Linked DNA regions of Halorhodospira halochloris. Each later gene encodes a partner of the first gene's protein in a complex. Links are inferred from orthologs where the notes say so. Each region holds a gene or a part of one and is shown in the gene's direction. Other genes may lie near its edges.

What was found.
Region 2: the proteins of tsaE (region 1) and tsaD are in contact, whole or in part, in a crystal structure (PDB 6N9A), measured with the Thermotoga maritima proteins. The link is inferred for Halorhodospira halochloris from one-to-one orthologs. Residues at the interface, in WP_004082108.1 of Thermotoga maritima: Leu37, Gly38, Lys46, Lys57, Val59, Lys60, Ser61, Thr63, Phe64, Thr65, Leu66, Met67, Val69, Pro71, Tyr82, Arg83, Leu84, Asp86, Asp88, Phe89, Asp93, Ile128, Asp130, Glu131, Arg134; in WP_004082750.1 of Thermotoga maritima: Cys10, Asp11, Arg49, His50, Leu82, Gly84, Gly135, Gly136, Glu154, Thr155, Leu156, Asp157, Asp158, Ser159, Glu162, Asp165, Lys166, Arg169, Leu170, Tyr175, Lys213, Thr214, Leu217, Tyr218, Gln221, Arg222, Asn324.

Annotation. Positions count from the first base shown.
Region 1 is NZ_AP017372.2:509,733-517,764, forward strand. What follows is about bases 3,735-6,710. They hold tsaE (tRNA (adenosine(37)-N6)-threonylcarbamoyltransferase complex ATPase subunit type 1 TsaE), read left to right. Parts: upstream 3,735-4,912; coding sequence 4,913-5,509; downstream 5,510-6,710. Other genes in these bases: panD (aspartate 1-decarboxylase), read left to right, coding at 3,735-3,760; queG (tRNA epoxyqueuosine(34) reductase QueG), read right to left, coding at 3,800-4,864; HH1059_RS02490 (N-acetylmuramoyl-L-alanine amidase), read left to right, coding at 5,924-6,710. In the rest of the region: polynucleotide adenylyltransferase PcnB, read left to right, coding at 1-1,010; folK (2-amino-4-hydroxy-6-hydroxymethyldihydropteridine diphosphokinase), read left to right, coding at 1,011-1,514; panB (3-methyl-2-oxobutanoate hydroxymethyltransferase), read left to right, coding at 1,563-2,423; panC (pantoate--beta-alanine ligase), read left to right, coding at 2,420-3,274; more of panD, read left to right, coding at 3,380-3,734; more of HH1059_RS02490, read left to right, coding at 6,711-7,246; HH1059_RS02495 (NAD(P)H-hydrate dehydratase), read right to left, coding at 7,330-8,032. UniProt on the Escherichia coli protein: Required for the formation of a threonylcarbamoyl group on adenosine at position 37 (t(6)A37) in tRNAs that read codons beginning with adenine.
Region 2 is NZ_AP017372.2:134,689-141,874, forward strand. Bases 2,285-5,236 are described here. They hold tsaD (tRNA (adenosine(37)-N6)-threonylcarbamoyltransferase complex transferase subunit TsaD), read left to right. Parts: upstream 2,285-3,220; coding sequence 3,221-4,252; downstream 4,253-5,236. Other genes in these bases: plsY (glycerol-3-phosphate 1-O-acyltransferase PlsY), read left to right, coding at 2,285-2,635; tsaC (L-threonylcarbamoyladenylate synthase type 1 TsaC), read left to right, coding at 2,680-3,228; HH1059_RS00660 (class I SAM-dependent methyltransferase), read left to right, coding at 4,249-5,236. Also shown: HH1059_RS00635 (sulfite exporter TauE/SafE family protein), read right to left, coding at 1-460; HH1059_RS13870 (hypothetical protein), read right to left, coding at 448-573; HH1059_RS00640 (multifunctional CCA addition/repair protein), read left to right, coding at 726-1,943; more of plsY, read left to right, coding at 2,039-2,284; more of HH1059_RS00660, read left to right, coding at 5,237-5,445; HH1059_RS00665 (DNA topoisomerase I), read right to left, coding at 5,575-7,186.

The DNA of each region.
Region 1 (8,032 bases):
TCCGGGACAACGTCTACGGCACATTAAGTGAGGATGCGTTGCGGCGCGATTTTACGGTCAATTCACTGTATTACAACATCGACGATTTCTCGGTAGTTGATCATGCCGGCGGCATGGATGACCTTCATGCCGGAGTAATTAGGCTTATCGGTGATCCGCATGAGCGCTTTCAAGAGGATCCGGTGCGGATGCTCAGGGCGGTGCGCTTTGCGCTCAAGCTCGGTTTTCGTATCCATCCGGATACGGCGCGACCGATACCAGAGCTAGCCCCCACCCTGGCCGATATGCCGGCAGCCCGGCTGTTTGATGAAGTGCTCAAGCTCTTTCTCTCGGGGATGGCGCTGGAATCATTCGAGATGCTACGCCATTTCTCGCTCTTTGATCCCTTGCTGCCGGTGACAAGCGAGGCGCTGAAAGAAGATGGCGATGAGTCATGGGTCCCCTTTTTAGCCGCTGCATTGCGCAGCACGGATGAGCGGGTGGGGGCGGATAAGCCGGTGACCCCGGCCTTTCTCTTTGCTGCACTGCTCTGGCCGGCGGTGCGCAAGCGCGAGCGGGAGTTGCGGGCGGCGGGAGAGCAACCGGCACCGGCCATCCAGCAGGCCGGGTCTGAGGTGCAATCGGCGCAGCAGTCACGCATAGCGCTGCCCAAGCGCTTTAGCATTCCTATGCGCGAGATCTGGTCGCTGCAGGCGCGTTTGGAACGCCGCGGAGCCCGGCGTGCTCAACGACTGATGCGCCATCCTAGGTTCCGGGCAGCTTATGACTTTCTCGAGTTGCGCGCTGGTAGTGGCGATGCGCCAAGCGAGCTGGCGCAATGGTGGCGGCAACTGCAACAGGATTCGCCTAACTCGCCAGCTGCCAAGCAGCAGGGGAAAAGTAGGGAGGAGAACGGCGCGAGCACTGCTAATGCCGACGATAAAGCTGCTAATAAGCCCCGCCGAGGTTCACGGCGGCGAGGTAAAAGAGGCGGTGCTAAGGGGCGCAGCAAGGTGAGTGAGGAGGGTTAAGTGGCTATTGTGCCCGCCTACATCGGTATGGGCAGTAATCTGCATAACCCGCCGCGGCAGTTGAGGCAGGCCCTTGCTCATCTCGCTGAGCTGAGTTCGGCCACTTTGATGCAGGTCTCCGGGTTCTATCGTAATCCTGCTATGAATGCGCCGGGTTTGGCGGAGCAGCCGGATTTCGTCAATGCGGTGGCGAGGCTTGATTCGCAGCTCTCGCCCCATGAGCTATTGGATCAGTTGCAGGCTATTGAGAGGCGGCAGCACCGCCAGCGTGATCGGGATTTGCGCTGGGGGCCGCGAACATTGGACTTGGATTTGTTAGTTTATGGGGATGTTCAGCTCGCTGATGACAGGCTAACAATACCTCATCCGGGGCTAGAGCACCGGCCGTTTGTCGTCTTTCCTCTAGTGGAGATCGAGCCGCAGCTGATAGTCCCCGGTATGGGGGAGATTGGCGAGATAGCTGCCCGGTTAGATGCTGGTCAGCTCCTGCGAATCGATTCATAGATTTTTTTAGTGCGTGCCGATTGCACAGTAACGGCATGCGGAGGTGGTATGAGCGCTAGTGCCAGTGGTAGTCAAAGCAGAGGATCTGGCCATGGTGAGTCGGATGCCCCGATAACGCCGGTGACTGTTGCTGCCCTTGCGGCGATGAAATCAAGGGCGGAGCCGATTGCTTGTCTGACAGCGTATGACTTCGGCTTCGCCGCGGCCTGTGATCAGTCCGGGGTAGACTTGCTGCTAGTGGGTGACTCATTGGGGATGGTCGTCCAGGGGCATGAGACGACGCTGCCAGTGAGTGTTGATGATGTTGTCTACCACACCCAGTGTGTTGCCAGAGGTGCCCAGCGAGCGTTGGTGGTGGCTGATATGCCGTTTATGAGCCACACCGATGTTGAGTTGGGGCTGCTCAATGCCGGTAAACTGATGAAGGCAGGCGGGGCGCAGATGGTCAAGCTCGAGGGGGGTGCGGAGCAGGCGGCCCTAGTCGAGCGGTTGACCGAGAATGGTATCCCGGTATGTGCCCACCTCGGGTTGAAGCCTCAGCGGGTCCATAAGTTGGGCGGTTATCGGGTGCAAGGTAGGGCAGAGCAGGAGGCCCGGGATATGGAGGCGGACGCCAAAGCCCTTGAGCAGGCGGGGGCGGATCTGCTGATTCTCGAGTGCGTGCCGGCGGAATTGGCCAAGCATTTGGCGCAGAGCCTGCGGATGCCGGTTGTGGGCATCGGTGCTGGACGCGGCTGTGATGGCCAAATCCTGGTTCTTCATGATGTGCTAGGGGTGACTAGGCACCCACCCCGCTTCGCCGAGGATTTTGGTAGTTCGGCTGGTGGGGTAATGGCTGCCATTAGGGCGTATGTAACGGCGGTCAAACAGGCCACATTCCCTGGTAAGGAGCACGAGTTTAAGGCGTGATACAGCTAAGCGAACGCCATGAGATGCGCCAGCAAGCCCGCCACTGGCGGGCTCGAGGAGAACGTATCGGTCTGGTGCCGACTATGGGTAATCTGCATCAGGGCCACCTAAAGCTGGTGGAGGAGCTATCGAACCACGTCGATAGGCTGGTGGTCTCAGTCTTTGTTAATCCCTTGCAGTTTGGTCCTAGCGAAGATTATGAGTCCTATCCGCGCACCCTGGCAGATGATTTGCGCGCTCTCGCTGGCTATCCGGTAGACGCGGTCTTCGCTCCCTCAGCGGAGCAGATGTATCCGCGCGGTGCCCCGGCAACCACGATTGATCTGCCTGCGCTTACCAATACCCTATGCGGCGCTGATAGGCCTGGCCATTTTGCCGGGGTGGCGCTGGTTGTGGCCAAGTTGTTCAATATTGTTGAGCCGGATGCCGCGGCGTTTGGTAATAAGGATTATCAGCAGCTACAGGTGATCCGCCGCTTGGTACAGGATCTTGACTATCCGGTTGAGATTCTGGGAGTTGCGACTGTGCGTGAAGCGGATGGCTTGGCTCTAAGTTCGCGGAACAACTATCTGGATGCTGAGCAACGTCGTGTCGCCGCCGAGCTCTATGCGACCCTGCAGGAGATGGTGGCCGAGCTGCGCGCCGGGCGTCGCGATTATCAACAGCTGGAGGCGGCGGGCGCAACACGACTTAGGCAGGCGGGCTTTTCACGCGTGGATTATCTGGCAATTCGCCGCAGCGACGATCTGGCTGCGCCGTCTCCGGCTGATACCGAGCTGGTCTGCCTGGGAGCAGCGCAGGTAGGGGCAGCCCGACTTATTGACAATATCGCAGTGCGATTGATCGACTAGGCTCCTGGAGGCATAATTGCCGAGCCTTGTCAGTTGTGCAGGTGCACATGACTAAACAATCAGGTATGGTTGAAACGAGACTATGTGGTGCGAGGTGATCAAGTAATGCAAATGACGATGCTCAAGGGTAAGCTCCATAAGGCGCGGGTGACCCAGACCGAACTCGAGTATGAGGGGTCTTGCGCCATAGATGCCGAGCTCCTGGAGGCTAGCGGTATTCGCGAGTACGAGCAGATCCATGTCTACAACATTGAGAATGGAGAGCGCTTTGTAACTTATGCGATAACCGGTGAGCATGGCTCGCGAATGATCTCAATGAACGGGGCGGCTGCGCATAAGTGTAACGAGGGTGATAGGGTCATTATCTGCGCTTACGCTGGGCTTGATAGCGAGGAGTTGGCCGGTTTCCAGCCGCGCTTGGTCTACCTTGATGAGGCAAACCGGGTCACCCACCGGCGTGGCCAGATCCCTTTGCAAGTGGCCTGAGCGTGTTGCACGCGGCGCTCCGGTAGGAGGTGGCGGAGCCTACCCGTGCCCTAGCCTCTCAAGTGCCCACCTGACGTGCTCTCGGACAACAGCGGAGGGATCACTCAACCCGCTGTTGAGGGCACTTACCGACTCTGCTGATGGCGCGCAGTTGCCAAGCGCGACCGCTAGATTGCGCCGCCAGCGCTCATAGCCTGCGCGACGAATGACCATGCCTGCGGTTCGGTCCAAGAAGGTCGCCTCATCCCACTCAAAGAGGTGAGCCAAAAGGGCGTTATCGAGGCCGTGGCGGGGTTGAAAATCATCCAGTGCTGTCTGTGCTGTTTGATGGTTCCAGGGGCATACCTGCTGACAGGAGTCGCAGCCGAAGATCCGGTTGCCGATGGCCGGGCGCAACTCCTCGGGGATGCTGCCGGGGTGCTCGATGGTTAAGTATGAGACGCAGCGCCGCGCATCTAGCTGATAAGGGCTGAGCAGGGCTTGGCTGGGGCAGTTGTGTAGGCAGGCGCGACAACTGCCGCAGTGGTTGCTAACCGGCGAGTCTGGAGCTAAGGGTAGGCTGACGAATAGCTCACCGAGCAGGCAGTAAGAGCCTGCGTCCTTACAGATGAGCTGGGTGTTCTTGCCCACCCAGCCTATTCCCGCCTGACGGGCTAGCGCCCGCTCGAGCACCGGCGCGCTGTCGACGAAGGTGCGGTGGCTAATTGGGCCGTGGCTGGAGTACTCTTGGGCAATCCTCTGTCCGAGCAGGGCAAGCCGTTGACGCAACACCTTATGGTAGTCACGCCCTAGGGCGTAGCGGGCGACATAGCCGCGCGAGGGTTCGGCTAGGACCGCTTGTTGCGCAGCAGAAGTAGCCGGAAAGTGGTCCATGCGGACCACAATGATTGCTTGTGCGTCAGGGAAAAGCTGCTTGGGGCGGGCCCTTTTGCGGCCATGACGGGCCATGAAGTGCATCTCGCCGTGGCGCTGCTGGCGCAGCCAGTCCAGCAGCCGCTCTTCATCCTCGATCGGCAGGTGCGGTGCGGCTATGCGACAGTCACTGAAGCCCAGCTCTTTGGCCCAGGAGCGGATCGGGGCGGGATCGATAGGCTCGGTTGACATTTTTATCCTACAGTCTTTGTGAGTAGTCGGTTTTTAGGTGTTTTTGCCATGCAGGATCCGCACGAATTAGGCCCGTGCAACACAACTATGGCCGAGTATGCCAGTTGTGGCGAAACGGTGAAGTTTCAATTGCCCGATTGTGCCGCTACCGCCGCCTTGGGAGCCGCCATAGGCAGGGCCTTTAGTGCCGGGATGGTCTATCTGTATGGCGATCTGGGTGCCGGCAAGACCAGCATGGTGCGCGCTCTGCTGCGCAGCCGTGGCGTCGAGGGGGCGGTGCGCAGCCCAACCTATACCCTTGTCGAGACCTATGAAACCGACACGGGGCGCGTCTTCCATCTCGACTTATACCGCCTGGCGGAGCCTGAAGAGTTGCATTTTATCGGCCTGGATGAACTAGAGGCGGCAGACCTGTTGACTCTAGTCGAGTGGCCTGAGCGCGGCAGTGGCGTGCTGCCTGCGGCCGATTTGGTGGTTAGGCTGGAGCACTGTAACTTTCCAGGGGAGGGCGGGTCTGCAATAGATGCCACCGATCCTGCCGACAGCCCTCGCCATGTCGAGCTTGAGCCAAGGAGTGATTCTTCAGCCGAATCGCTGCGGCGAGCTTTATCACTTCTTGATATCCCGAGTTGCAGTTCTAAGTAGCTCCCTAATTACTATCCCTAAAGCCGCCTCTAAGGGCTTCCCCTGAGCCGCTTGGCTGCCCTGGGGTGGAGGTCTTGGCGCCAGGGATGGCGCCATGAAGCCTCCAGGGATGGATTCACGGCGTCCTCCACCCCCAGGGCAGCCAAGCGGCTCAGGGGAAGTCCTTAGAGGCGCCTTATGCTAGCACTGCCAGCTGCGACCATACGCGGAAGGTGTAAATCCATCCCTGGGGTGCGGCTTAAAGACTCCCAGTCAGTACGGGACGCCAGCAGTATGGATAAGCAGTCGAAAAAGTTGCTATGGTTTATCAACAATATGCCCTATCATCGTGAATTAGTGAGATAAAATACTTGAATGTTGGGCTCTCCAAAGACTAATCTAGAGATTCTCTAGGGGGGCAGAGGCTTGAGAAGTATGGGGTTGGATAAGTTGCGTTGGCTCTCTGGCTTAGTCTTATTTGCCTTGTTGTGGTCCGTTGTGCCGCTGGCATCGGCGGACGAGGCCAAGATCGAGCGCGTCCACGCGGTGGAGGAGGACTCGCGCTTGCGCATTATTTTTGATCTGGACAATGTGCCGGAGCACGATGTATTCAGTCTCTCTGACCCCTACCGAGTGGTGATCGACTTCGACCAGACTGAGCTTGCTACTCAAGATTTGCCTAGGGCTGGATTGCTGCGGGAGATGCGCAGCGGGGTCCAGCAGAGTGGTCAGTTGCGCCTGGTATTGGATATGGAGGAGCGCGTTGATACGCGCAGTTTTGTGATCGGCCAAGGGGGTGAGCAGGGCCATCAGCTGCTGCTTGATCTCACCCCGGATAAGAGGGAGGCACACGAGGCCTCGCGGGAGCGGGCGCAGCCGGTTCGTTCAGCCTCCGAGCGCAATCAGGACAAGGCTCTGATAGCCATTGATGCGGGCCATGGTGGTGTTGATCCCGGTGCTATCGGGCCGAGCGGTACTTATGAAAAGGATGTCGCCCTGGCGGTGGCGCGTAAGCTGAGGGATCTGATCGAGCAGGAGCCGTCATTGGAGCCGTTGATGATTCGCGACGGCGATTATTACATGGCCTTGCGCGATAGGACGCGCAAGGCGCGCGAGCACGAAGCGGACCTGTTTCTATCCTTGCACGCCGATGGTGCGGAAAACCCCAATGTAAAGGGCGCTAGCGTCTATGCCCTGTCGGTTGACGGTGCCACCTCGGAGCGGGCGCGTATGCTGGCGCGGCGCGAGAATGCGGCAGATTTTCTCGGTGGTGTCTCGCTGGAAGATAAGGACGATGATCTGCGCTCAGTGCTGGTTGATTTGACCCGCGGGGCGACCATTGAGGCCAGCCTTGAGGTAGGCGATTACATGCTCACTGAGCTTGATAGGCACGCCGATCTTCTGCGCAACCGGGTCGATAGGGCTGGTTTTGCGGTGCTCAAATCGGTTGATATGCCCTCCCTATTAATAGAATTGGGATTTATGACTAACGCTGAAGAAGAGCGGCGGCTCAACGATCCTGGCTACCAGAGTCAACTTGCCGATGGCATCCTCGCCGCGGTTAAGCAGTATGCGGGCAATTATATCCTGCCGGAGATCCGCCAGGCTCAGGAGGGTAAACGGGAGCATACGGTGGAGCGTGGCGATAGCTTGTCGCAAATTGCGCGGAAATATCAGGTCAGCACTGATGCCATCAGGCAGGCGAACAACCTCAGCGGCGATCAGATAAACGTCGGTAACACCCTAGTAATCCCGTAGTGACAAAGTCGCCAGCGGTTATGGTGCGCAGCTTGCAGCGCCGGTTCGCGCTGTTTGCAGCGGCCCTGATAAAGATCGTTAAGCTAATCGAGCTTGATCTCCTCGAGCAGGTCGGCGGCGAGGAGGCTGCGTTCGCCGCGCACAGCAGCGGCTTTATCGGCGGCTGTACCGTGAGCTAATACGGCGCAGCGCGCAGCTGTTGCTAGGTCCAATCCCTGGGCGATAAATGCCCCAATCATGCCGCTGAGCACATCGCCCATGCCGCCGCTGGCCATGCCAGGGTTGCCGCAGTTGGCTAGGGCGACATTGACTCCGTCATCAATGATGGTGCCTGGCCCTTTGAGAACGGCGACGGTGCCTGTCCCTTTGGGAGCGGCGACGGTGCCTGTCCCTTTGGCGGCGCCGTTATCTTCGGCGGTGGCGATAGCGGTGGCGATAGTGCCTGCCCCTTTGGAGGTCCCTGAGGTGCCTGTCCCTTTGGCAGCTGTGGACAAGGCGAGGGCGCGGGCAGCGGCAAAGCGGTCGGCGCTTATTTGCGCTGTGCTCTGGCCGAGCAGACGCGCGGCTTCACCGGGGTGGGGAGTGAGGACCGCGTTGTCTGCTGCGACTCCCTGATTGGCCAGGATGTTAAGCCCATCGGCGTCGATTACTTTTGAGATGGGGCTAGCCATAGCGGCGTGCCAGAGCTCGTCTGCCCAGCTGTCCTGGCCGAGCCCGGGGCCGACGACTATCGTGGTGCATCTTTCCAGCAACGCAGCGATTTGGTTGGCTGACTCAACGCCGTGG
Region 2 (7,186 bases), 380 kb from region 1 along the record:
GGGCTGAGATAGCACCAAAGCTCGTACCAGCTAGCAGATGAGAGCCGGGGCTCGGGGCTCTACTTTGAGAGGGTCTTATCTCAAGGACAAGGGTTATTGCTATTAGCAACAAAAAAGTCCCGAAAAGCTGTTTAAGCAATTCCGTGCCGATGTAATTAGCCGCGCTGACGCCTACAGCGGCTCCGCAAATCATCGCCGGGGCCAGTTTGCGTACGGTCCTAACGCTCACAGATCCTAAACTGTAGTGAGTTAAAGCAGAACTTGCTGAGGTGAAACAGATGGTTGCCAACGAAGTGCCTAATGCCAAGTGCATCGTTACAGAGGAATCGATATCCTGCAGGGCAAATACTCCTACTAATAGTGGGACTATTACGATGCCGCCACCTATGCCAAAGAGGCCGGCGCTCGCCCCGGCTATGGTGCCGATAAACAGATAGAGCACCATCTCTAACAGCAGCATTTCGCGTCGACCTTCTGGTGGCCTCTAAAAACTTCGCCGGCGCCACCATCCGCCCCGGTGTGGAGGTCTTGGCGCCAGGGATGGCGCCATGAAGCCTCCAGGGATGGATTCACGGCGTCCTCCACACCGGGGCGGATGGTGGCGCCGGCGAAGTTTTTAGAGGTTCCCTTCTGCAGCGCAGTCTGGCAGTGAAATTTAAGCTGTCGGGGGGCTGGTTGGCTCATATGGCTTGGTAGGTTTTTATTCACGTATATGGTAACCGATAATGGATATTTATCGCGTCGGAGGTTCTGTCCGGGACGAACTGCTGGGGCTGGATGTAAAAGAGCGGGATTGGGTGGTAGTTGGAGCTACTGCTGAGCAGCTTGAAGATGCGGGATATCGCCGGGTGGGCAAAGATTTTCCGGTCTTCTTGCACCCGCAAACAGGCGAAGAGTATGCACTAGCACGAACTGAGCGCAAAACCGCGGCTGGCTACCACGGTTTTGAAGTCCATGCCTGTCCTGATGTGACTCTCGAGGAAGACCTAGCTAGGCGGGATCTGACCATCAATGCCATGGCAATCGATTCCGATGGTCAGCTAATTGATCCGTATGGTGGCAGAGAAGACCTGGCTAAGCGTCAGTTACGCCATGTTACCCAGGCGTTTGCCGAAGACCCGCTAAGGATATTGCGCCTGGCAAGATTCGCTGCCCGTTTTGCCAAACTCGGCTTTAGAATTGCGCCGCAAACTATGGAGCTATGTCGGCGTATGGTTGACGCTGGTGAAGCCGATGCGCTGGTACCGGAGAGGGTATGGCAGGAACTGTCCAGGGGGCTGATGGAGCCGTCTCCCCAGCGTATGATAGAGGTCTTGCGCGAGTGTGGAGCCCTGGAGAAGGTTCTAGTTGAGGTAGATGATTTATACGGCATTCCTCAGCGCAGCGATTATCACCCGGAAGGGGATGCTGCTAAACACACCTTGCTGGCTCTAGAAGTAGCAGCTAATCATGGCATGCCGCTCGCGGTTCGCTATGCAGTACTCCTTCACGACTCCGGCAAAGCGCAAACGCCTTGTGCGGAGTTGCCCAGCCATCCTGAGCATGATGTGCGAGGTGAACAGCTTAGCGAAGCGGCTAGTGAGAGGTTGCGGGTGCCGAGGGAGTGTCGCGATGTAGCGCGCATTGTTGCGCGCTACCATTTACATGCTCACCGCGCACTGCAATTACGGCCAGGGACAATTGTCGAGCTGCTAGAGAGGCTCGATGCATTTAGGCGCCCGCAGCGATTTGAATATTTCCTGCTGGCTTGTAAAGCTGATTACCTAGGCCGTGAAGGGGTTGCTAGTCATGCTGAATATCGGCAGGGGGTCTTGCTGCGTCGAGCCCTGGATGCGGCGCAGGAGATTACCGCTAAGGAGTTCGTCGAGCGAGGCATGCGCGGGCCAGAAGTCGGTGAGGCTGTGCGCCAGGCCCGCTGCCAGGCAGTGGCTGAGCTGTTGTAGGTTGCTTTGCAGCAGCACGCATATCATCTATGCTTGCAACCGAGCACTGTGACCGCTCTTAGCAAAAATTGGAATCAACGAATGAAGCGCGCCTTATGATAGATATCGGATTAGTGATAATTGGCTACTTAGTTGGTTCTGTCTCGTCGGCCATTCTGGTTTGCCGGGTGCTGCAGCTTGGCGATCCTCGCGAAGATGGCTCGGGCAATCCTGGTGCGACCAATGTGCTGCGTTTGGCCGGCAAGGGCCCTGCTGTAGCAACGCTGGCCGGAGACTGGCTCAAAGGCACCCTGCCGGTGGTGCTGGCTTGGTTGGTTACATCTGACCCGGTAATAATCTCTGCTACCGGCTTGGCTGCCTTCTTTGGCCACTTATACCCGGCTTACTTTCGCTTCCAAGGCGGTAAAGGGGTGGCTACTGGAATGGGTGTGTTGTTGGCCTGGTCACCAGTTGCCTTAGCGGCAACCGCTCTGACCTGGTTGGCTATCGCCGCGGCCTTCCGGTTCTCATCCTTGGCTGCCATCGTCGCCTTTGCAATGGCGCCAGCGTACATGCTTTGGCATATGGAAGATCCGGTGTTGACCGCAGCTACCGCAATAATCGCTGTGGCTGCTGTATGGCGGCATAGGGAAAACATAGTTCGATTGGCCACGGGTGAGGAGAGCCAGATCGGCAAATCCTCCGACTCATGAGTAAGGATTTTTCGCGATCAGGGCGAAGCTACAGCTCATTTAGAGTGAACTACTGCGCAACAGCGTTGCGCCGCGGCGGGGTTGTGGCATATCCGACCGAGGCGGTCTGGGGGCTGGGGTGCAATCCTTGGGATAGGTCGGCGGTAGCAAAGTTGCTCGAACTGAAAGTGCGCTCGCCCAGGAAGGGTTTGATAGTCATAGGCGCCGATATACGATCTTTGACGCCCTTCATTGGTGAGCCATTGAGTGAGAATGTTCGGCTGCTCGAGCAGGCGATCGCAGCTAGGCCGGAGCCGATTACATGGTTAGTTCCTGCTGCGCGGGCACTTCCAAGCTGGGTTAAGGGGGTATACTCCAGCGTGGCCATCCGCATTACCCAGCACCCACCCGCTGTCGCTTTGTGTCGCGCCTATGGCGGGGCGATCATCTCCAGTAGTGCTAATCGATCGGCCTCACCTCCGGCGACCACGGCAGCGCAGGTAAGAAGGTACTTCGGATACCGGATTGATGCACTGTTACCAGGTGCTGTTGGTCGATTGACCCGGCCCACGCCGATAATGGATCTATATACGGGAGAGATGCTGCGTGCCTGATCTTGGTCGGGTCTTGGGTATTGAGACATCATGCGATGAGACAGCAGTAGCCGTCTACGCTGCGGGCGAAGGGATCTTGGGCCACGTTCTGCATAGTCAGGTTGATGATCATGCAGTATACGGAGGCGTAGTCCCTGAACTGGCCTCGCGCGACCATGTCCGTAAACTACCCGGACTGGTGGCCGAGCTTTTTGCTCAAACCGGTTTGAGCGGCCGCGACATCGACGCTGTTGCTTGGACTCGTGGACCAGGCCTGCCGGGCGCATTGATGGTTGGCGCCGGCTTTGCACGCTCCTTTGCTTGGGCTGCTCAAGTCCCGGCCATAGGGGTTCATCACATGGAAGGGCATCTGCTTGCCCCTTTGCTAGAGCCCAATCCACCTGCCATGCCACTGGTGGCCCTGTTGGTATCTGGTGGTCATACCCAGTTAGTCCAAGTCGCCGGATTGGGTCGCTATCACATTCTTGGTGAGTCGCTAGATGATGCCGCAGGCGAGGCCTTTGATAAAACCGCCCGACTGCTTGATCTGCCGTATCCAGGCGGACCGGCGATAGCCCGTTTAGCGGCGCGGGGCAATCCTGGGGAGATTGATTTGCCGCGTCCTATGACTAAGCGACCAGGCATGGATTTTAGTTTCAGCGGTTTAAAAACCGCGGTCTTGCATTGTTTTCGAGAGAGCTGTGGTGGTGCTAATGAGCAAAGGCGTGCCGATATCGCCTATGCCTTTCAGGAGGCAATGGTTGACACATTGACTATCAAATGTCGACGAGCCCTTCAGCACACCGGCTGTAGGCGACTGGTGGTAGCCGGCGGAGTGGGGGCAAATGCTAGGTTGCGGGAGCGGCTTGATCAGCTAGCGGCGGGCGATGGGTTTTCGGTCCACTACCCTAGTTTGGAGTACTGCACCGACAACGCGGCGATGATAGCTTATGCTGGGTACTTGCGGTTGAATGCCGGCGGCGGGGATAACCTTGACTTTACAGTCCGTCCGCGCTGGCCACTGGGTGATTTGGAACGACCATGAGCAACTCAGCCAGGATAAGTCCCCACGATCTGCCAGAGCCTGATGAACTGGCTTTACTAAGTAGCGCGCGACTGCATGAGCTGATTGCGGATGAGATAGCTGATGCCGGCGGGGTGATTAGTTTTGCAAGGTTCATGGAACTGGCACTTTATGCCCCTGGTCTGGGGTACTATCGCGCCGGTGCGGCTAGGTTTGGGGCTGGGGGCGACTTCTCTACTGCGCCCGAGCTGAGCGCTCTATTTGGCCGTACGCTGGCAAGGCAAATCGCCGAGATGATGGCCCATTTAGGCGGTGCTGAAGTAATCGAGCTCGGGCCGGGAACGGGAAAGCTGGCTGTAGATGCGCTTGCTGAGCTCAAAAGTCTCGACGCTCTGCCGCAACGTTGGCGTATGCTCGAGGTCAGTGGGGCCTTGCGTGCTGAGCAGGCGCAAACACTCTCTTGCGCTGGTACTGATCTGCTGGACAGGGTCGAGTGGCTGGAGCAGCTGCCCGAAGACAGTGAAAAGAGCATCTGGATTGCCAACGAGGTGATCGACGCCTTGCCGGTGCGTCGCTTTATCCGGACCGATGACGGCGTGCTAGAGCTTGGCGTAGCTAACCAAGCAAATAGTTTTGCCTGGAGCCGGATGGCTGCTGATAAGGACTTGGTGGCTGCGGTTGAAGCCATAGAGTCACGGCTTGGTCGGCTACCTACAGGTTATGTCTCTGAAGTATGTACCCGTTTGCCGGCATTTATTAACGGTATAGCGCAGTCACTACAGCGCGGAGTTACGCTGTGGATCGATTACGGATACCCGCGGCGAGAGTACTATCTGCCGGAGCGGGGCAGTGGCACACTAATCTCTCACTATCGTCATCGTGCCCACAATGACCCATTTCTCTATCCCGGGCTGCAGGATATTACAGCTTTTGTCGATTTTAGCGCCTTAGCCGATGCCTTGATGGAGGCGGGCCTAGACCTGCTTGGGTACGCCCCGCAGGGGCCATTCTTGCTCGGCGGCGGGTTAGCAGAGTTGGCTCAGCCGGATATAGAATCAGCAGACGAGCGCCAACGCCTGGCCGCCTCTCAGTCCATTCAGAGGCTTACCCACCCTGGCGATATGGGTGAGAAGTTCAAGGTCATGGCAGCCGGCAGGGGTTATTCGGGGCCGATAAGCGGATTTCGCTTATCTGATCGGCGCGGTTTTTTGTAGCTGGTTGGGGCTCGAGTGACGTTGAGCTGCCTCGGTGGGAGCTTCTGTTCCTGACTCCCCTCTCTTTTGCCTCGTGTGCTTTACCGTGGTGAGAAACGCGGGGGAGCTGAGAGTAACCAAAAAGTAACTTTATGCCTTCTCTTTTTTGGCCTTGCTTTTTGGCGTTGTCCCGGACTTGACTGTCGAACTACCGCTAGTGCTGCCCTCTCCCGCAGCTGATTTCTTGGTGCTGGTACTGCCCTTTTTCTTGGCGGATCCGGTACTAGTGGCTTTCTTGCTGGAGCTGGCGGATTTGGACTTGGTGCCAGAGCTACCGGACTTGGCTTTAGCAGCTGTGCTTGACTTGCCGGAGGAGGTGGTCGCGCCTTTTTTGGTCGTGCCACCCTTAGACGCGCCTCTGCGGCCCTTGCGGGCAGGTGCGTTGGCGATCATCTCGAGGCACTCCTCGTGGGTGAGCGTCTCAGGCTCACGGTCTTTGGGCACTTTAACGTTCTTCTCGCCGTTGGTTACATAAGGCCCATAGCGACCGCGCAGGATCTGAATGCCGTCACCAAAATCCTGGATGGTGCGATTGGCGTCGGCATGCTTCTTTTCACGGACAAGTTCCAGAGCGCGCTCGCGGCTTATTGTGTAGGGGTCTTCGTCTTTGGGAATGGAGACGAATTTGCCCCCGAAACGCACATAGGGCCCGAAGCGACCGATATTTACCTGTACCTCTTCGCCTTCCTCAGTCTCGCCCATATCCCGTGGTAGCTGGAAGAGCACCAAGGCTTCATCGAGGGTTATCTTATCTATACTCTGTCCCGGGCGTAGTCCAGCGAAGCGCGGCTTCTCTTCATCATCTCGCGAGCCGAGCTGGGCAAATGGGCCATAGCGGCCGATTCGCACCGTAACCGGCTTGCCCGTTTTAGGGTCTGTGCCAAGTTCGCGGGCTTGGACTGCCTCTTGGCGGGAGACGTTCTTCTTCTCCTCAACACGCTGCTCGAATGGAGCCCAGAACTCTTTAAGGACCGGAACCCAATCACGCTCGCCACGCGATATGGCGTCGAGATCATCTTCCAGCCTGGCGGTGAAGTCGTAATCGACGTAACGGTCGAAATGTTCGGTAAGAAACTTATTTACCGTGCGCCCGATGTCGGTGGGTATGAAACGCTTGCCGTCCATCTCGACATAGTTTCTTTGCTGCAAGGTCGAGATGATTGAGGCGTAGGTCGATGGCCTGCCTATGCCGTACTCTTCAAGGGTGCGAACTAGGCTAGCCTCAGTATACCTCGGCGGCGGTTCGGTAAAGTGCTGCTCGGGGCGGATCGCGTTGAGCGGGATCCGCTCTCCTTCGCTTAGCTCGGGTAGGAACTTCTCTCCCGATTCATCTTTGCCGTCATCGGTGCCTTCACGGTAGACAACCATGAAACCCGGGTCAGCAACCGTCGATCCGGTGGCGCGCAGCAAGTGTCGGTCGTCGCTATCGGCAGCTAGATCGACCGCTACGGTATTAATCGTCGCGTGTTTCATCTGGCAGGCAAGGGCACGCTTCCAGATCAGCTCATAGAGCTTGTGTTGTTCTTGCGAGAGACTGCCGCGAAGCTCAGCAGGGTGACGAGCCGCGGAGGTGGGACGAATGGCCTCGTGCGCCTCCTGCGCGTTTTTTGAGCGGGTTTTATATGACTGTGGCTTGCTCGGCAGTTTGTCCTCGCCAAAGCGTGAGGCAATAACCGAGCGCATTTCGGCAACCGCCTCTTGC